Regions from separate parts of the Peribacillus sp. JNUCC41 genome, predicted to be linked through region 2. Evidence: a T-box and tRNA genes for the amino acid it is inferred to sense, from the RefSeq annotation. Region 2 holds a T-box; the other holds one or more tRNA genes.
The links. A T-box is a leader RNA that pairs with one kind of tRNA and senses whether it is charged. The one in region 2 lies ahead of glyQ (glycine--tRNA ligase subunit alpha), so its partner is inferred to be a tRNA-Gly.
Positions count from the first base shown of each region.

Region 1: it encodes a tRNA-Gly, which carries the amino acid that the T-box ahead of glyQ (glycine--tRNA ligase subunit alpha) is inferred to sense. The anticodon was not compared.

Region 1 covers NZ_CP062163.1:2,741,708-2,752,212, reverse strand. The annotation lists gene JNUCC41_RS13410 (FecCD family ABC transporter permease) at 1-255, opposite strand, end outside; gene JNUCC41_RS13405 (iron-hydroxamate ABC transporter substrate-binding protein) at 322-1,242, opposite strand; gene JNUCC41_RS13400 (ABC transporter ATP-binding protein) at 1,193-2,041, opposite strand; gene nfsA (oxygen-insensitive NADPH nitroreductase) at 2,333-3,082, opposite strand; gene trmL (tRNA (uridine(34)/cytosine(34)/5-carboxymethylaminomethyluridine(34)-2'-O)-methyltransferase TrmL) at 3,164-3,652, opposite strand; gene JNUCC41_RS13385 (amidase domain-containing protein) at 3,720-4,577, opposite strand; gene JNUCC41_RS13380 (DUF421 domain-containing protein) at 4,850-5,542, shown strand; gene queG (tRNA epoxyqueuosine(34) reductase QueG) at 6,016-7,155, opposite strand; gene JNUCC41_RS13370 (B3/B4 domain-containing protein) at 7,260-7,928, shown strand; tRNA gene JNUCC41_RS13365 (tRNA-Gly) at 8,347-8,420, opposite strand; gene JNUCC41_RS13360 (YbjN domain-containing protein) at 8,606-9,019, opposite strand; gene JNUCC41_RS13355 (FUSC family protein) at 9,166-10,505, opposite strand, start outside.
Region 2 covers NZ_CP062163.1:5,417,621-5,428,125, forward strand. The annotation lists gene JNUCC41_RS26205 (transcriptional regulator CcpN) at 1-462, opposite strand, end outside; gene glyS (glycine--tRNA ligase subunit beta) at 624-2,693, opposite strand; gene glyQ (glycine--tRNA ligase subunit alpha) at 2,680-3,576, opposite strand; T-box leader at 3,676-3,852, opposite strand; gene recO (DNA repair protein RecO) at 3,911-4,663, opposite strand; gene JNUCC41_RS26225 (YqzL family protein) at 4,697-4,840, opposite strand; gene era (GTPase Era) at 4,938-5,867, opposite strand; gene JNUCC41_RS26235 (cytidine deaminase) at 5,860-6,258, opposite strand; gene JNUCC41_RS26240 (diacylglycerol kinase family protein) at 6,298-6,675, opposite strand; gene ybeY (rRNA maturation RNase YbeY) at 6,653-7,129, opposite strand; gene JNUCC41_RS26250 (HD family phosphohydrolase) at 7,126-9,300, opposite strand; gene JNUCC41_RS26255 (PhoH family protein) at 9,478-10,440, opposite strand; gene yqfD (sporulation protein YqfD) at 10,444-10,505, opposite strand, start outside.

The sequences.
Region 1 (10,505 bases), 2.7 Mb from region 2:
TCCCTGCATGATGGCACCGGAAACGGCAAGTGCTGCACCCACAAAGATTGCCCCCACTTCTCGAGGGAAACGGATTTCCCGAATGATTGAAAGCTTTTCACCAGCAGCATTTGATGTCAGTGCTTGCCAGACATCTTTTACGGTAACATCCGCAGCACCAAATGCCATTGAAATAATGAACATGCCTATGAATAGAGCGATCCCTATGATCAGTTTATATATAAATGGGATGAAACGTTGATTTTCATTAGTCATCTGTCTCTCTCATCTCTTTTTTATAGAATAAAAGGAGAGGAATTGGAATCCCTCTCCCTCGCTGTATTATTTTCCAAGAAAACTTTTGGAAAAGAAGTCTAATTGATATTCTAATGTTATTGGATCATTGAAGTAGAATTTTTTTGCATCAGCTTCATATAGTTGATTGTTTTTAACGGCAGGTATGTTTTTAAACGTATCTGTTTGCTGGAATGAATTGTCCTGATCTTTGTTATTGCTCAAAATCACATAATCACCGGCATAGTCTTTCAGGACTTCTAATGATAAGGCAAAGTAACCATCTTTCAATGCCGTTTCTTTTACCTTTTCCGGCATGCCCAATTTCATTTCTTGATAAAGGATTTCCGTTCCACGGCCCCAATTATCGCCGTATACATAGAACTGTTTGTCAAACTTTTCGAAAACGGAAACGGTAGCATCTTCTCCAATTTTAGCCTTAATTTCATCACCGGTTGTTTTTGCCCGTTTTTTGAAATCATCCACCCATGCTTGAGCTTCTTTTTCTTTATTCAAAAGTTTACCAATTTCTACATGTTGTGTTAAATAGTCCACTTTTCCGTATGTATACGTTACAGTTGGAGCAATTTCCTTTAATTTATCCACATTTTTAATCGTTGATAAACCAATGATTAAATCCGGATTCAACTCGATGATTTTTTCCAGGTTTTCGTCCGTTACTTCCTCGACATTTTTTAACTCTTTAAAGTTCGGGTTCATTTTAGACCACGAATCAACCCCTACAAGGTTAACATCCAATGCCATTACGTTACCTGCGAAAGATGATAGTACTAAAACACGCTGAGGATCTGCCGGAACTTCAACAGGACCATTTTCAGATTGATATGTGATGGTACCTGATTTTCCCTTTTTTGAAGCGGTGCTTTTTTCTTTTTCGGTTGACTCGTTACCACAAGCACTAATAATTAACACTAACAGCAGTATAAACGGGATCATTATCTTTTTCATTTGTTGTCAAATCTCCTTTTAATAAATTGTATGTGCTGCACATTGGTTTGTTCGTTCGTTGATCTCGCCCGATTACCGCATCAATATGGAATACTTCCTTAAGCACTTCATGAGTGATGACTTCTTCGCAATCACCCGCTTTCACTATTTCCCCGTCCTTTAAGGCAATGATATAGTCGGCAAAGCGAGCAGCCTGGTTTAAATCATGAAGAACCATGACGATTGTACGTCCCTGTTCTACATTCAGCTTCTGTAATAATTCTAGAACCTCCAGTTGATGCGCCATATCCAAATAAGTGGTCGGCTCATCAAGGAAAATGATTTCCGTTTCCTGGGCAAGGGCCATGGCAATCCAAACACGCTGGCGCTGACCTCCTGAAAGAGCATCCACCGGACGGAACTTAAAGTCTTTCGTTCCGGTCACTTCAAGTGCCCAATCAATCACATCATAGTCTTTTTGGGTCAGGCGCCCAAAACCTTTTTGATAGGGAAAACGCCCATATGATACGAGCTCCCCAACCGTCAATCCGCTTGCACTCTCGGGTGTCTGCGGAAGTATGGCCATTTTTCTTGCAAGGATCTTAGTGCTTTCTTTTGAAATATTCACTCCATCTAAAACAACCGAACCTGATTGATTTGGAATGATCCTGGTGATCGCTTTCAAAAGTGTGGATTTTCCACATCCATTTGAACCGATGATCGTTGTGATTTTTTTATCTGGAATTTCCACACTGAGATCTTTTACAATTAAACGTTCACCATAACCAATATTTAAATTCTCTGTATATAGGCGAACCATTTTTTAACCTCCATTTACTGAAAAATAGATAAGTAAAAACTCAAATGAAAATGATTATCATTATCCATTACCTAATTACTATAATTCTATCTATATATATTGTCAATGGTAATTTCATGGGCATATAAGAAGAAATTCTGCCGGGGTTTCTTGAGCCGAGCCGTATATAAATGAAAACGGTAAAGATCCCAGAAACATTTCCGGGATCTTTACCGCTTGGCCCATATTCAGGACTTTGAAAGATGTCATTTATGGGAAGGCAAGAATATTCCTAATAAGCAATTTCATCTATCAATGTTTCTTAAAACCTTGTTTTTCAACATAATCTTTCATGTACAACCTGCTTTTCTTTCCAAGCATTACAGCCATTTGACCGGTCCAGGTGTCTTTTCGTTTACCTTTAGTCCGTTGCTCGTAATAGCTCGAAATCGTTTCATTATACTCTTCAAGTTGTCCGATGAACTCTTGCTTATCCTCCTGATATCCATTTTCATGATAGATATTGGCCAGCGGCAAACGCGGCTTTTTATCCGAACGGTTTTTCGGATATCCGACCACTAAACCGAATAATGGTATAACGCGATGCGGTATATTCAAAATTGCTGACACTTCCGGGAGATTATTGCGGATCCCGCCTATATAGCAAATGCCAAGATCCATCGATTCTGCTGCCAATGCTGCATTTTGAGCCGCAAGAGCAGCATCGATACAGGCAACCATGAATTTCTCCGTACTTTCAATCGATTCGGACAGGTCCGTGTTTTCCATTTCGGAAACCCTATCCTGACGATATAAATCGGCGCAAAAGACGAATAGATGTCCATTCTTCTCTACATATGATTGTGGTCCGGCAAGTTCAGCAAGCTTGGCTTTCTTATCGGGATCGGTTACCCCTATGATTGAATACGCTTGGATATAGCTTGAAGTCGATGCCGCTTGGGCACATTCCACAATCGTATTGATTTGTTCCTCAGACAATAACTTGTCCTCAAAAGAACGAATGGAACGGTGATCTAAAATCTTCTCAATAATGTTATTCAATGCTCCCACCCCTTAAGAATATGTAAAATATCCATCATCGGGGCTCAAATGTCCCCGATGACAGTATGACATTGGTGAAACTCAACCTTTTGTTTTCAAATCCAATTCACGGTAATTTTGCTGTCTCAGTGCTTCATAAACCAAGATGGCAGCCGTGTTCGACAGATTAAGGGAACGTACTTTATCCGTCATCGGAATCCGCAGGCACCGATCCATATTTTCTTTGATCAATTCTTTCGGAAGACCCGTCGTTTCACGGCCAAAAATGAAGTATATTTCACTGTCTTGATCACTGTAATCGAAGCTGGAATGCGGCTGCTCTCCAAATTTCGTTAAGTAATAAAATTCACCGCCGGCATTTCTTTCATAAAACTCTTCTAACGAATCATAATAATGGATCTTTACATTTTCCCAATAATCGAGACCGGCCCGTTTAAGCTGTTTGTCATCCGTCGAGAAACCGAGCGGGCGGATGAGATGTAAAGACGTATCCGTCCCTGCACATGTTCTTGCGATATTTCCTGTATTTGCTGGAATCTGTGGTTGATATAAAACTACATGTATTGACACTTCATTTTCACCTCTAGTTTGAACTTCACCTTAATTATAGCATTAAACAAAAAAGACTAAAAACCAATCACCCTCCATCCAAAATCACAAAGAATTTATAAACGATGTTCGGTGTATACCTGGTCGAATCTTCATACGTCCAATATCGGTGACGGCTGTTCATCGTATGTGCATTCACAAGCGGCATCCCGTCCTGATCCTTCGCCGTAACAATCAAGTTATGATCAAACCGTCCGTCGCCTTCGAAATCTATGCAGAGGATATCACCCAAATTCAATTCCTTGGCCGACTCCACCCGCTTTGTCCTGATGACATTCCCGGCTTTAAGCAGATGATATAAGGAATGGGCCGTCGTCCATGTGTAACTCCAGCTTTTTCCCCTTATCCACCAGCCCTTATTTTTGTTTGGCGCCCCCCACATCGGTATTCCTCCCGCATGTAAACATTGTGAAATGAAATTCGTACAATCATCAGTGAATTTATGATAGGCCGGATTGAATTCATTCCACCAACGCTCGGCATATTGGACGGCCTTCATCCGATCATATTTATATGCGAGACGATCTGCGCCTGGATCACATTTTGGCGGTGCCTCTTCGGTTTCAAAGGTGGGAAAAAGCTCACGTTCATCCACTATATACCCATTTCGAAACCGGGCCTCCCTTTCTTCCATTTCTTCTTCTATATAAAATGAATCCTCCTGTTTCAATAAATATTGCAGATGCACATGATATGTCAGGACTGTATCATTATCTTCCTTTTTCCTCGAATGCACCTTCCCTGCCGCATTCACCCGAACAATTTCAGCAGCACGGTTCCTCATCATTTCCCTCTTCAAATGTAACTTCCTTTCACTCCGCTCCAAATCATCGGAAGTATAAAACTCCACTCTTTCTTGTAAAAGGCGTTGCAATTGTTCCCTCAAGTTCATGCCCTCCTTCTTACCATCTATGCTAATGTGTATGTGCGAAGGGGATTAAAATGCACCTGACGATTTCCCTCGCCTTTTGATTTTAAAGGGCAATCCAAACAACCCTTACATTCATAAATTTTAAAGTCACGTGTGAAGCCTTTCCGTATGGGTCGATTACAGTATGGCTTTTTTATGCTGAATTATAATCAAAGTAATATTGGGGAAATTATAAGAATGAATACACAATTTTCTAACTTGATTAGACCAGATTGGAGACGGAAATTTTGAGCATTATTGAAGTGTTAAGTAGGGTGGTCGCTGCTTTTGTGGTTTTACTATTGATTACTCGAATTATGGGAAAAAAACAAGTAAGTCAGTTGACTTACTTCAACTATATTACAGGTATCACTATCGGCGCGGTGGCTGCTTCCATCACAATTGATACAAGTATTGATATGGTTGACGCCTTCGTTAGTTTAATCGGTTGGTCCGTACTCACTATTCTTGTAAGCTTTATTAATTTAAAATCTCCAAAAACTCGTATAATACTTGACGGCGAACCTACAATTGTAATCAAAGATGGAAAAATCCTAGAGAAAGCTTTGAAAGGGGAAAAATTAAACATGGATGACCTTAGCATGCTATTGCGAGAACAAAGCATATTCTCCATGCAAGAGGTAAACTATGCCGTTTTAGAACCAAATGGTCAATTGTCTGTCTTAAAAAAAGTGGATAGCCAGAGTGTTTCCAAAAAGGATATTACTTATGTGAAACCATTATACATACCTACAGAAATTATTGTGGATGGAAAAATCATTCCTCATAATTTAAGTAAACTGAGTTTAAACCAAAACTGGTTGGAAACGCAATTACAGCAGTTTGGTGTATGCCTACAAGATGTATTTTATGCTGAAATACAAAGTGATGGCACTTTGTATATAGATAAAAGACAAGATGACCAGTTTCCTCCACGTTAAGAGGGATAGGGGGGACTCAAGTCATTTAAATTTGGACAGTCATGCTTCGAGAGCTAACGATTTGCTGATTATTAACAGCCCAATAATCTCTCTTTTTAGGTACCCACAGGTATATATATTTATATATATACAAATATCCCCACCATAGGAATAGCATAACAACTAGTTATTCAGAATGGAAAGTGTCCGAAATAAGCGGTGCTGCAGTTCACCTTAAGTATGAATTGGTAGATGCCGTAACAAATATACCCGTATAACAGCAATCTTATTATGGGGATGTAAGTTCTGCTGATAATCGATACTGGTTTTATCTTCTGTTCAATAATGTATTTACTACAAAAGACTACTACTTAGAATATAAAATGACAGCTATCCGGTTACCTTCAGTGGTAATGTCCATAACTAGAAAAAAGAGAAAGAAGCTGCCCCAAAAGTCATTTACGTCTTATGGGACAGCCTCTACATCTTAAATATCATTTTGTTTCCAAGGTAAACTGCAGTCCTTTCTCAATTTCCGCCAGTACCTCTTCATCCGTTTCCTTCATTCTTGCTTCCTCCAGAATGGAAACGGCCTGCTCCCGGCCAATTTTCCCAACTGCCCAAGCCGCAGTTCCTCGTATTACAGGCCTTGGATCTTCCTTCATGACCTGTATCAATTGGGGTAATGCCGTTTCATCTTTGAAGTGGGCCAGTGCTAAAATGGCATTTCGTTGGATTGGCTTTTTACCACGCCAAGAGCCAGATACATGGCCGTATTTCTCTTTAAAGTCCCGATTTGAAATCGTAAGCAGTGGTTTCAACAGCGGTTTCGCCAGCTCGGGGTCGGGTTCCATCTCTTCATGGAAATGAAAATCCATTCCTTTGTTTTTCGGACAAACTGTCTGGCATGTATCACAACCATACAAACGATTGCCTATTTTCGTCCTGAACTCATCCGGAAGGAAACCTTTTGTCTGGGTTAAGAATGCAATGCAACGCTTGGAATTTAGCTGCCCGCCCTGAACAAGCGCACCAGTCGGGCAAACATCGACACATTTATTGCATGTCCCGCATTGATCTTCCATCGGTTGATCAGGTTCAAATGGCAGGTTTGTAATCATGTCCCCCAAATATACATAAGACCCGAATTCCGGAGTGATGATCATACTGTTTTTTCCACTCCAGCCAATTCCCGCACGCTCAGCCACTGCCCTATCTGATAATTCACCCGTATCAACCATGGATTTCGTCAATGCCCCTGGCACTTTATCTTTAATGAAATTCTCAAGTAACTGCAATCTATTTCGAAGAACGGTATGATAATCCGTTCCCCAAGAAGCCCTGCAAAAGATCCCGCGTCGCTCACTTTTTGTACTTTGCGGAGCATCCTTCAATTTCGAAGGATAAGCAAGCGCAATCGAAATGATGGATTGCGGTTTATCGAATATCAATTCAGGGCTTACCCTCTTTTCTATATCGGTTTCTTCAAACCCTGACTGATAATCCAGCTTCTGTTGACGTATCAGCCTACCTTTCAATTCGGTAAAAGCCGTGGCTGATGTAAAGCCGATTTTATCAATGCCGATTTCCTTACTATATAAAATAACTTCTTGCTTGAATAAGTTCATATCCATACTAATCACCTACTTCATTCAGTATTCCCATTGAAGCTTGAATCCATTTCAAACCATTGCTATCTATGATAAACTAATTGCAATCATTTTTGGAGGTGAAACGGTTGGAAATTACTATATCAGCTAATCTAAGCAGTAAAATCCCTGAATTCAAAGTTGGGATCATTACATATGAAAACATCGAAGTAGGTCCCTCCCCGCAAATGGTGAAAGGAAGACTTCAACTATTTCAGGAAGCACTTTTCTTCGACCTTGAAGAAAAGGAATTGACCGACTTTTCCGGCATTAAAGCGTGGCGGGAGATTTTCAAGGCTACAGGAACAAACCCGTCACGGTATCGCCCCTCCGTGGAAGCCCTTTACCGCCGCATAAAAAAACAGAATTACTTGGCACCCATCCATTCAGCCATCGATTTGAATAACTTCTTCTCGCTGTTATATGAAGTTCCGATCGGCATTTATGATGCGGACAAATTATCAGGAGACATCTCGATAAAGATTGGCGAAGGGTCAGATGGTTATGAGGGATTGAATGGCCGCTTGAATTCCATGGAAAATATGATTACATCAGCCGACCATGATGGCGCATTCGGAAGTCCTTACGTTGATTCAGAACGCACGAAAGTCACCGAAGGAACGAAAAAGGCCATCCAAATCATATATTTACAGCCCAATACTCCAATCACCGAAGCAAATCAGCTAACGAAATCCTTAATGGACATGTTCCTTGAGATCCATGGGGGTGTAGGAACTTACTCGATTGTAGAAGGATAATTAAAACTGAACGGAAATAAGCCCTTTCCACAATCGGAAGGGGTCTTTTCATGCTTTTCCCTAACTTATATGGATAAATAAAACCCGTGCGCGAATATCCTTTTATTCAACCGTTCGGTCATACCTAATTACACAACTTTTTCAGTTTGGACAATAAAAGCACACACCTATTCAAACTGATTCTACTTACGTAGTTAATCTCTTTGAACAAGTTTGTTCTGCATCGAAATCCCCACTCTTCCAGATGAAGGATCACAATAAATAGTTACGGTATGACATCCGGCATTACCGCCTCCATAGAATGTAGTTAATTGGGACAATAAAAAAATCCCACTGTAAACAGTAGAATTCTTGTAATAATATTTAAACGCAAAGCTTCGTTCTCCAGGTAACGAAACCCTACGTTATGAGTATGTATTGGAGCGGGTGAAGGGAATCGAACCCTCATCATCAGCTTGGAAGGCTGAGGTTTTACCACTAAACTACACCCGCATATCCTTGTAGAACTTTGTCGAATTACTAACAAAATTAATTATATAGTTTAATGTGAAAAAATGCAATAGTTCTTTTAAAAAAATTTAATAATTAATGTATTGTAACGTTAATATATTCATTCACTCTAGTAAAGATGTTAAAAGTCCCCTGATTCAGAGAACTTTTTCATCCTATATGATGATTTAAGACCAAATGACTTCCATTAACCGCGGATAAACCTGCTGTGCCGTTTCAAGCAGCATGATTAACTTCCTGAATGCCAGATCCGGTACGATGTCCCCCTCAATGGAGTATGAATACCGAATGGAAATGGTCCCATTTTCTTCATACAGCTTTGAATACCTAAAATTAGCATTATATTCATTCAACAGTGTATGTACATCCTGTTTCTTATCAGGATTCTTTAACTCGGCGACATTAAAGCAAAATAAGTCCGCCACATTTTCATCTTGATTGAAAGCAAATACTAAAAGGACCTTCCACCCGTCCTTTAACTTTTGCTCGGCTCTAAAAAAGGTGGTGCCATCTTCTTTCAACTCATTCATATAGATTTTCTCACTAGTTAAAAAATCACGAAATTTAGCAACGTTTGACATGGTTCATCACCTTTCTGTTTGTAAATACATTTTATAATGAAAACCGGCATTTTTACAGACTTTTCTATAATCCTGCAAATTTCTTCCTATTAACAGTGGCGAATGAGATTCCAATAAGAACTCCCTTTTTAGAATCACTAGATTGATTAGCTCGTTGCTTCACCGCTAAATCGAAGTGCTTTTTGAAGATCCAAAATTTCGTGGCGGATTTTTGAGTACCCTTCAATTTCCGGAACCACTTTATTAGTAAGTGACCTCCCCTTATCTGCAGCGATTGCCATTGTTTCAAAAACATACAGTAATTGAGCAAGTTCACGCTCTGAAAGTACCGACCAATCAGAGAATTTCAAGCTTGCATTTAAATAATATCCCAACTGTTCTATCGAAAATATCACGGGCCAAAGAGATTCCAGTCTAGCCTTGTTTTTGAATATCTCACCAAGAGCCGCATTGTAGACCGTTAATAGATTCACCATATTGGTTTGCATTTTGTTCCTTTCACTGCTTTCATCGATTGCAAGTCCATTATCATGTCCAGAGAACGCCACCAACAGAAATTGCCCCTGGCTTCGAATTGTTTTGGCCATCAAATGATTGAGAAGGCTTGAGGCCGATTGACTGCCGATTAACAGCGATCCAAGAAGACCTATCATGCTCCCAACGACGATATCGGTTATTCTTACGGTCGCAAAAAAACTAAAATCATAGCTTTGAGTTGAATATTCCGCCATGATTAAAGCTGAAGGGGTAAAAAACATCGCCGCCAATCCATAATTCCGTACGATGAAAAGCTCTGTAATGATTGTCAAACACAAAATGATCAGAACGATAATGAACTCGTTATGAACGGATGCAAGAATTAAGCTTGCTAATAGGAGTCCGATGATTGTCCCGAAGGTCCTTTGTACCGCACGATGAAATGTGGCAACAATGGTCGCACCTGACATAACGGCTGCACATGATAAGGGAATCCAATACGAACGGTTAAAATCAGCGGAATAGGCGATGATGGCGGCAATGGTAAGGATTGTTCCATATCGAATGGAAGAGAGAAAGACAATCGAGTTCTTGTCGAACGCCCCAAGAAAAATCGTTTTTAATGAAGGCTTTGAGATTGAAGCTTCTTGGTGGATTTTACTAACCGGTTCATTCATGATGGCATCTGCATTGTAAATTTCAACGAATAGCTTTTCCACCTCTAGTTCCATTTGGTCCGGCTGAAGAATTTTTGATTCATTTTTAGTTTTAGATGCAATGGAGTCGGCCAAGGCACGTACCGATTGTCCTAATTCTGGCGGTAGCACAGCCTTTTTATGCAAGGATAGTTCCAATGCTTCCAGGAAAATGACATTTGCCTGGTCATTCAATAGAAACAACCGCTTTAACATGTCTGAGCTTCGCCTGTTTGAAAACCTGGCTAACAATGTATCTTCCGCTTGTTTCATCGCCAATACCGTTCTTTGTCTTGCTGCATTGAATCCCCCGG
Region 2 (10,505 bases):
ATTGGGCATCCTAGTCATGATGATGTTGACTGGAATGGAGTTAAGCTCTTGTTTCCCAATACTCGCACGCAACAAGTCTTTCCTTGATAAGACACCAACAAGCAATGCATGCTTATCGACGACGAACATTGTTCCGACATCTTCTAAAAACATCATGACTATTGCATCATATACGGAAATGCCCTCGTCAACAACGACAGGTATCGATTGGTAGTCTCGTACATAAAGATGGTTGAGGCTATCTGTCAAAAGCTGTGTCCCTGACCTGCCTGTATAGAAATACCCCACCCGGGGCCTGGCATCAAGAAAACCTGCCATCGTTAAAATCGCTAGATCTGGACGAAGTGTCGCCCTGGTAAGGTTCAATCTATCCGCAATATGCTCTCCAGTAATCGGTCCGTTTTCTTTTACGATTTGTAAAATATGTTCCTGACGCTTATTCAATTGGATTATAATCACCACCCCACTGCTTTCGCAGAGTAAAGTAACAAAAGTTGTTCATTTAATAATTATATACTAAATTATTTAATTAGGGCATTTTTGTCCTATTTATTGACCATTTATCTTTTGAAGAAATCGGAAGCTCTTATTAAAGGGTTTCCGATTTCCATACATCCTTTCGATCATGTAAGGATGATTTTATTCATGGCAGCAAAACCTGCAACTAAATCACTGATTTCCTTCATTAAGGATAAACGGTTATTACGGATTGCTTCATCCTCTGCCATGACCATTGTATTCTCGAAATATGACTCTATTTCCGTTTGAAGCGAAACAAGCTGTTCAAACCGCTCATTCTCATCTTTGGATTCCAAATAACGCTTTGCCACTTTTTGATATTTTACGTATAACGCATTCTCTTGATCATTCTCAAAGGCATTAGGGTCGACAGTTACCTTTTTGTCACATTTCACGGCAATGTTCATGACGCGACTCAAAGCTTCCAAACTTTCTTTAAAGCCAGCTTCGTCTTTTTTCGCATTCAAGACATGTGCACGTTCCACGATGGAATGGATATAGCCGATCTCATTGAACAGAACTGCATCAATCAGATCGTAACGGATTTGCTGTTCTTGAAGCAGGTGTTTGACACGGGCTTTAAAGAATATGAACATATCCGCTTTAACTTCTTCAAGATCACGTTTTAAGATGCCTTTTGATTCCAGTCCTTTAAGGCCTAAAACAATAAGCTCCTCTAAAGGAATATCCCATTTTTTCTCAGCTAGGATTTGGACGACCCCGCTCGCCTGCCTTCTTAATGCGTAAGGATCTTGGGAACCTGTCGGAATGACACCAATGGCGAAGAATGAAGACAGAGTATCAATTTTTTCAGCTAAACTCACAACTGCACCAATGACTGAAGGTGGTACAATGTCATCCGCATGTCTTGGCATATAATGTTCATTGATAGCCGCGGCCACTTCTTTGGCTTCCCCTTTTAGGAGAGCATATTTTTCACCCATATACCCTTGCAATTCAGGGAATTCATAAACCATATGACTCACTAAATCGAACTTGGCAATTGCCGCTGTACGAAGCGCCATTTCTTTTTCGGCCTTTAAATTCAAAGCATCCGCAAGGGCACCGGTCACTGCAGTTACCCGGGCAGTTTTCTCGGCCAATGTACCAATTTCTTCATGATAAACGATGCTGTCAAGTTTTTTCAAAGCATCCGAAATCTCTTTTTTCTGATCTTCTTGATAGAAGAATGCTGCATCCGATAAGCGGGCACGCAATACTTTTTCATTCCCTTTAGAGACCTTATCCAAATGACGGTCATCGCCGTTACGCACGGTTACAAAGTAAGCAAGCAGTTTCCCGTCCTTATCTTTAACAGGGAAATAACGTTGGTGTTCCTTCATTGATGTGATAAGTACCTCAGCAGGAAGCTCTAGGAATTCTTCTTCAAAATGTCCAAATAACACCGTTGGATACTCTACCAAATTATTGACTTCTTCAAGCAGATCTTCATCGACCGGGATGATCCAGCCTTTCTCCTGCTCAAGCTCTTTAATCTGATCCAATATAACTTGTCGGCGTTTATCTGGATCCGCCATTATAAATTGTTCTTTTAGCGTATCTTCATACCGTTCCGGCTGCTCGATGATTGCGCTATTGCCCAAGAAACGGTGTCCTTTTGTTTCACGGCCCGTTTCCACGTCAGCAATGCTAAATGGAACTATGTCATTGCCGAATAAGGCAATCAGCCATTTAATCGGACGGACGAAGCGGAGCTCCTGATTGGCCCAGCGCATATTTTTCGGGAAAGTCATGCCGCTGATGATTTCCTGAAGCTCAGATAAAAGCTGAGCAGTCTGCTGTCCTTTTATGAATTTATTCACATGGGCATATTCCACACCCTTGAGTTCTTTAAAATAAATGTCCTCTGGAGTCATGCCTTGACCCCTGACGAATCCCAATGCGGCTTTAGACCAGTTGCCTTCACTGTCCAAAGCGATTTTCTTAGCCGGACCTTTTGCTTCTTCTTCGATATCCTTTTGGGATTCTTCCACATCTTTCACCAATACAGCTAAACGTCTTGGTGTGGAAAAAGCTTCAACCGTTCCGAATTCAATCGCTTTTTCCGTTAGCCATTGCTGTACTTTATCTGACAATTGTTTCATTGATGCTGTCACAAAACGGGCAGGCAGCTCTTCCAATCCAATCTCCAATAACAAATCACGCTTGCTCATTTGTATTCTCCCCTTTCACTTTCAGGATCGGGAAGCCTAATTTTTCCCGCTCTTCATAGAAGGTTTTGGCAACCTTACGCGCTAAGTTACGGCAACGGGCAATATAACCCGTTCTTTCCGTCACCGAGATGGCACCTTTGGCATCCAAAAGGTTAAATGTATGTGAACATTTCAAGACATAATCATATGCAGGATGTACAAGTCCTTCTTCCATTTGGCGATGCGCTTCCTTTTCATACATCGTGAAAAGCTGGAATAGCATATCAAGGTCGGAGGTTTCGAACGTATATTTCGAATGTTCGTATTCCGGCTGACCAAATATATCCCGAACTGTGAATCCATCTGTCCATTCTAGGTCAAATACATTTTCCTTATCTTGAATGTAAGAGGCGAGACGTTCGATTCCGTATGTAATTTCCACTGAAACCGGCTTACACTCAAGGCCGCCCACTTGTTGGAAATATGTAAATTGAGTGATTTCCATTCCATCAAGCCATACTTCCCAACCTAGACCAGCACACCCTAGTGATGGATTTTCCCAGTTGTCCTCCACAAAGCGAATATCATGCTCAAGCGGATTTATCCCTAATGCGCGTAATGAATCCAAATATAACTCTTGGATATTGTCAGGCGACGGCTTCATGATCACTTGGAACTGATGATGCTGATACAGTCGATTAGGGTTCTCGCCATAACGGCCGTCAGCAGGACGGCGGGAAGGTTCCACGTAAGCAACGCTCCAAGGCTCCGGTCCAATGGCTCTCAGGAACGTGTATGGGCTCATCGTTCCTGCCCCTTTCTCTACATCATAAGCATTCATCAATATGCAGCCTTGTTCAGACCAATGCTTTTGTAACGTTAAAATCATATTTTGAATATTCATCGTACACCTCCAGATTATTTAAAACGGCTCTTATAAAATTAAGGAATAGGAACCCATTACATCTTGGCAAACAAAAAACTCCCGTCCCTATGCGAAATGCATAGGGACGAGAGTTTACCCGCGGTTCCACCCTAATTGCCGTTTATAAAACGGCCTCTTTTCAAAGCAACATGCTCCGGAAACGCCCTTCCCTGTAAATCCATACCCCGGCTTCCACCGTCCCGGGTTCGCTTTTTATGGAGAATGACAGATACTCTTTTCCATCAACGCAATCTTCTTATTTTGATGATTAGAATTTTATACAAACTAGCATGGAATGTCAATAGGGCAGATCCTAAAACATATCTTTCATCGTATCAATCTGTTTCAGGAACTTTTTTGATTTCAAATGCAGACCGGAATATTCCTCATAATATGCATCGATGATCTTCCGAAGTTCTTTTTTCGTTTCAGGCTTAACGGAAATGTTTCCGAGCCTTGATAAATCGAAATAATAAAAGATTCGAAGCAATTTGACGGCTGCAGGTGAAATTTTATAATGATAAGGGTCTTTCCCCAGACAGCGGTGACAGATAAAGCCCGCTTCCCGAAGCGAGAAGGAGAATTCCCCTTCCGTTTCACCACATACAGCACACTGATTCAGCACTGGGTTAATCCCATTTACGGGCAGCATCTTCATTTCAAAAATGAATGTCAAAACCTCTGCGTCATATTCCTCGTTTATGTAATGCAAGGTTTGCGAAAGCAATTCATATAAATACGGATTCGGCTTCTTATCCTCGACGCTTTTATCAAGCAATTCAACAATATATGAAGCATAAGCAGTGGCAAAAAGATCCTCCCGTATGAAACGGAGTGAATCGACCATTTCGCCTTGCTGAAGACTACCGAGTCCGGTTGATGTGGTTACAAGAAAATACCCGGAGCAAAAAAGCTGTGTGACGGCAGAAAGCCTGCTGTTTGGTTTACTGGCTCCTCTAGCCATAACGCCAATTTTTCCTAGCTCACGGGTATATATAGTAATGATTTTGTTATTTTCTCCATATGCAGTTCGCCTTATGACAATGCCCTCACATTTTTGGAGCATACCAAGACACCACCCATGCTCGCCAAGACTAACCTATGAAACAGGAAAATCAATTTCTGCTAGCTCATCGTTCAATACCAAGTGTCTTTCCTGTCTCTCGACTTCTATCTCCTTAAACAGCAAATAGGTGTCCACATTACCTGTTTCAGTAAATAACTCCCAGGTAAAATCCAACATATAAAGCCCACCTTTCATTTTTAACTAGCAATGAATATCCGACCATATGGTTAGCTTGACCGTTTTCCGAACTTTCATGAAGCGTAAATTTTGTTAATTAATACTCGCTCTCATTGAAGCCATAATCGCGAAGCTGGCTTGCTTTGTTCCGCCAATCCTTCTGTACTTTCACCCATAGTTCCAAGAAAACTTTCGAGCCCAATAAGTTTTCGATATCCACTCTGGCACGGCTGCCGACTTCTTTAAGCATTTTCCCTTGCTTTCCGATGACAATGCCTTTTTGTGAATCACGTTCGACAACGATCGTCGCCATGACATTAATGGTATCACTGTTGTCCATTTTTTTAATTGAATCGATGACAACAGCCACTGAATGCGGAATTTCTTCACGTGTCAGGTGCAGTACCTTCTCGCGGACCAATTCGGAAATGATAAAACGTTCCGGGTGGTCTGTCACTTGGTCAGCTGGATAAAACTGGGGACCCTCTGGCAGATGCCCCTTGATTTGTTCAAGCAGTGTATCGACATTATTTCCTTCAAGCGCTGAAATCGGAACGACCGCCGCAAAGGGGTATAGCTGTTGGTATTTTTCAATGATCGGAAGTAAATCATCTGGATGCATCGCATCGATTTTGTTTACAACAAGGAAAACAGGCGTTTTTACGGATTGAAGTTTTTCGATGATAAACTCGTCACCGCGTCCGTATCCTTCAGTCGCATTGATCATGAAGAGAATCAAATCGACTTCCTTCAATGTATTCGTGGCCACTTTCATCATGAAGTCACCAAGCTTATGCTTTGGTTTATGAATGCCGGGTGTATCGATGAAAATCATTTGTGAATCGTTTTGAGTAAGTACACCCTGGACCTTATTTCTTGTAGTTTGCGGTTTATCGCTCATGATGGCGATCTTTTGACCGATGACCCGATTCAGAAATGTACTCTTTCCAACATTAGGTCGTCCAATAATCGAAATGAAACCTGATTTGTAATCTTTTACTTGTTTATCATCAAATAGTTTATCCATTTAAATCCTCCGGTGAAAAAGCTCCTGGAAGCAATTCCTGTACTGTTAGTTCTTTTATATCCCCATGTAAGTTGGTCAAAACGACCGGCATATCCTTTTCACACAGTTCCGAAATAACCTGCCTGCATGCCCCGCATGGGGAAACGGGACCATCGGTATCTGCCACGACGGCAAGTTTAGTGAATTTTTTATCATTATGGGCATAAGCGCTGAATAAAGCTGTCCTTTCGGCACAATTACACATGCTGTATGCAGCATTTTCTATATTACAACCATGATAGACCTTTCCATCAGAGGTTAAAAGGGCAGCCCCCACCTTAAATTTGGAGTAAGGCACATAAGCTTTATCCCTTGCTTTTTTAGCTTCCTCAATCAATTCTTTTGTATTCAATTCACATCTTCCTTTCAAATTGAGTACCATTTTGGCAACCTACAGGCCAAACTTGGGCAAAAAGATAATCAATCCAACTATTATAGAAAATATAGCATATATGAATACAGCTCCGGCTGCAATATCTTTTGCCTGCTTGGCAAGCGGATGGATTTGATCCGTTACCAGGTCCACTACCCTTTCAATCGCTGAATTAACGAGCTCCAGCGTAATCGTACCGGCTATTGCCGCTAAAATGAAAAGCCACTCCATCCCATTCAATGAGAAGTACCAACCAAAGAATACGACGATTGCCGTTAACACGAAATGTATCTTGATATTGCGTTCAGTCCTAACGGCCTCCAAAATTCCCTGACAGGCAAAAGAGAAACTTTTTAATAAAGGATACCTTTTTTTACCCTTCTCTTGAAAGTCCATATTCTTCCAAGATCTCCTTTTGTTTAGTGAACATCACTTTTTCATCTTCTTCATTCATGTGGTCGAATCCTAATAAATGCAGAAAACCATGCAGTGCTAAAAATCCAAGTTCCCGGTCAAATGAATGACCATACTCTTCAGCCTGTTCTTTCGTGCGTTCAATGGAAATGATGATATCCCCTAACATGCGGGGCATTTCCGCACCGACAATTTCCACTTCATCTTCCCCCATTTCTTCAAGTGCAAAGGAAATGACATCTGTAGCTGAATCTTTATGTCGATATTCTTTATTGATTTCCCGAATCCTATCATTGTCTACAAATGTAACTGACAGCTCGGTGTCTTTTTCAATGTTTTCTTTTCTTGCCGCAAATTGCAGAATGCTTTCAACAAGCCGCTGGGCTTCCTCCGTTACTTCATTCGTTTCATCCATTAAATCGATAGCTAAAATCATTCTTTCACCTTCTGTCCTAATTTATCCGGCTCCGGATATTCAATCCTGGAGTGGAAGATACCATTCAGCGATTCACATAAGGAATGCTTCACGATACTCAATTCTCTCATAGTAATGTCACATTCATCAAATTGACCATCAGAAATCCTGTCCTGAATGATGAAACTTACCAACTCTTCAATCTTCTCCGGAGTTGGGTGCTTCATCGATCTCACTGCGGCTTCCACACTATCGGCTATGCCGATGACGGCCACTTCCTTCATTATCGCCCTCGGCCCGGGATATCGGTAGGCAGCTTCAAGTGTGGACTCATCCTGTTTTTTTGCCTTATGGTAGAAAAACTTCAATAAAGTCGTACCATGATGCTGCTCTGCAATATCCACAATCTCTTTCGGGAATTTGTGACCTCGCAGCATCTCCCCGCCATCTACGGCATGGGCAATGATGATATCCCTGCTCGTTTCCGGCTGCAGCCGATCATGCGGGTTCTCTTCATTCATCTGATTTTCGATGAAGAAATGCGGCCGCTTCGTTTTACCTATATCATGATAATAGCTGCCGACCCTTGCCAGCAACCCATTCGACCCGATGGCTTCACAAGCCGATTCCGCCAAATTGGCAACCATAACACTGTGATGATATGTCCCCGGTGCCTCAATCAAAATCCTCCGCAATAACGGATGATTGGGATTCGCGAGCTCGATAAGCTTAATCGATGATAAGATCCCGAAACCTGCCTCGAAAAACGGTAACAGGCCCATTGTCAAAACGGCTGAACCCACTCCAGAACCTATGGCGGCAGCAGCATAATACAAGTACTCCATTCTAGTATAATGGCTGTCCATAATAAAGATGAGAGAAAAAACAAATGCCATATTGATTAAAGACAATAGCAGCCCCGCTACCAGCACCTTTGATTTGAAATTCGGCCTGGATAGAATGATGATTGCCGTCAATCCCCCGAAAATGATATAAAGCCCCATCGAGAAATCCAGATTTCCAGGTGTATCACCATTAAATATAATCGTACCATACGAACCTAACAATATGATCATTGCCACCGCTAACTTATCATTCAATAATATCTTGATGATCATCGCCGCCATGGCACCCGGAAAAATGTATTCCAAGTTCGAGTTTTTCAAGTCTGCCAGAATGCTGACCGTTTTCATGGTAGCCATTGAAAGGATAAAGACAAGACTGAAGATCAATAATTGGTTGTACTTGTTATCCTTTTTGGAAATGGAATAGTAGAAATAGTAATAAAAAGCGGCAAAGGTCAGGAATATGAATAACAGCAGGCCGATATACGGGTAAATGGTAGACTCCGTATTTAAGAAGCCTGCCAGTTCAAGCTGCCTATATACATCCCTGTCCACTAATTGATTTTCTTCAACGATGATCTGACCTTGAAGGATCCTGATCGGCTCCACGCTTTCAATCGCTTTCCTTCGCTGTTCTTCGGTTTTGTCCTTATCGAAAAATACATTCTGAATGATTGCCGTACGCGCAAGGGAAGTGGAGGCTTTTTTCATATCGCCACTAATGCTCATATAATCCAATTCCTCTACAACCTTTTTCTTGGCATTTTCGACGTCACTTGCAGCGATCCGCGAGCTCATCACATTATTCACGGCTGTAATGGTTGAATCCTTCGCTATTTTCAACTCATCTTCATCCGCCTGAACTAATGCCAGGAAAACGGATTCCTCGATATTTCTATTCACTTCATCGGTCAATTTTTCTTTTAATATGGAAACTTTTTGAGCATCCGTCTTTACGGTCCCTTTTTTATCGTCTTTTCCCTCATCTTCTTTATGGTCTTTATCGGGGTCCGTTTCTTTATTGACCTCTATTGCTGAATCGAAAATGGATGAAATCAGATCGACTTTATTTTTGGCATATTCCTTTTTTAAAGAATAAACATCCGCCACCTGTTTTGAAATCTCTTCTTTTTCCTGTTCCGTCTTATAGGTATCTTCCACAGTCTTAGTTGAACGGATTGTTTGTTCCGCAGGCTTAAAAAGCTCTACCTGGACCCTTTCAGGCTTAACATTGGAGAACATTAACGCATACGCAAATAAACCAAGTATGATGAACAGAAGCACTTGAAAAAAGCGATGGACCAACAGCCCTTTTATTTGAGTGAAAAATTTCTGGATACGATTCAAGGAAGGTCCTCCTAAAAAATGATGTTTATAATTCTAGATATGTAAAATCATAACAGTTTTCATGTGAATTTTCACCTTCGTATTGCTAAATGTAGCTTCTTATCCACTTTTTCCCCATAAAGTTTGTCATTTAGACACATCACGAAAAATCCGCCGATTGAAATGGCGGATTTTTTCTTATGACTTCGCCTGCTCGTAAGCAGTAATGATTTTGGCGACAAGCGGATGCCTTACTACATCACTTTGTTCAAAATAAACAAAGGAAAGGCCTTTAACATTCTTCAAGATCTCTTCTACTCGGACTAGACCTGACTTCATGCCTTTCGGAAGGTCAATCTGGGTCCGATCTCCCGTAATGACCATTTTCGATCCGAAACCAAGCCGGGTCAAGAACATCTTCATTTGGGCTTCCGTCGTGTTCTGGGCTTCATCCAATATGACAAAGGCATCTTCAAGCGTACGGCCCCTCATATAAGCCAGAGGAGCTATTTCAATCGTTCCGCGCTCTATCATCCTTTGCGTCTGTTCCATCCCTAGGAGGTCATGGAGAGCGTCATACAGCGGCCGTAGATAAGGATCTACCTTTTCCTTCAGATCACCAGGCAGAAAGCCAAGGCTTTCCCCCGCTTCGACGGCAGGCCGTGTCAGGATGATCCGTTTAACATGTCCATTTTTCAATGCGTTGATGGCCATCACTACAGCAAGGTAGGTCTTCCCGGTTCCGGCAGGCCCAATTCCAAATACAAGGTCCTGTTTCTTTATAGCCTGAATATAGTATCTTTGCCCGATTGTTTTGACTTTAATGGATTTCCCTTTAGCCGTTTTAGCGATTTCCTCATCATATAATTCACCGAAGTACTCCAATGTGCCTTTTCTTGCCAATTCAATTGCATAAAGCACATCCCTGGAACTGATTGCAATTCCTTTTCTCACCACTGTCAATAATGCGTTGAGGATTTCCTCCCCCATCGTTACCCGCTCGATATCCCCGGCAACACTCACCGCTTCACCTCGGGTTATGACGGAAATGCCAAGCTCCTCTTCGAGCACTTTTACATTTGAATCTCCATTGCCCAATAATGCGATCGCTTCATTGGGTGATTTTATTTCGAGCTTAATTACTTTCACATCATCTGCCATTCGTTAGTCTCCTTGAATGATTGGCTGTCCAATCGCTATATCTTCAATAACTTGGTAATGTATAG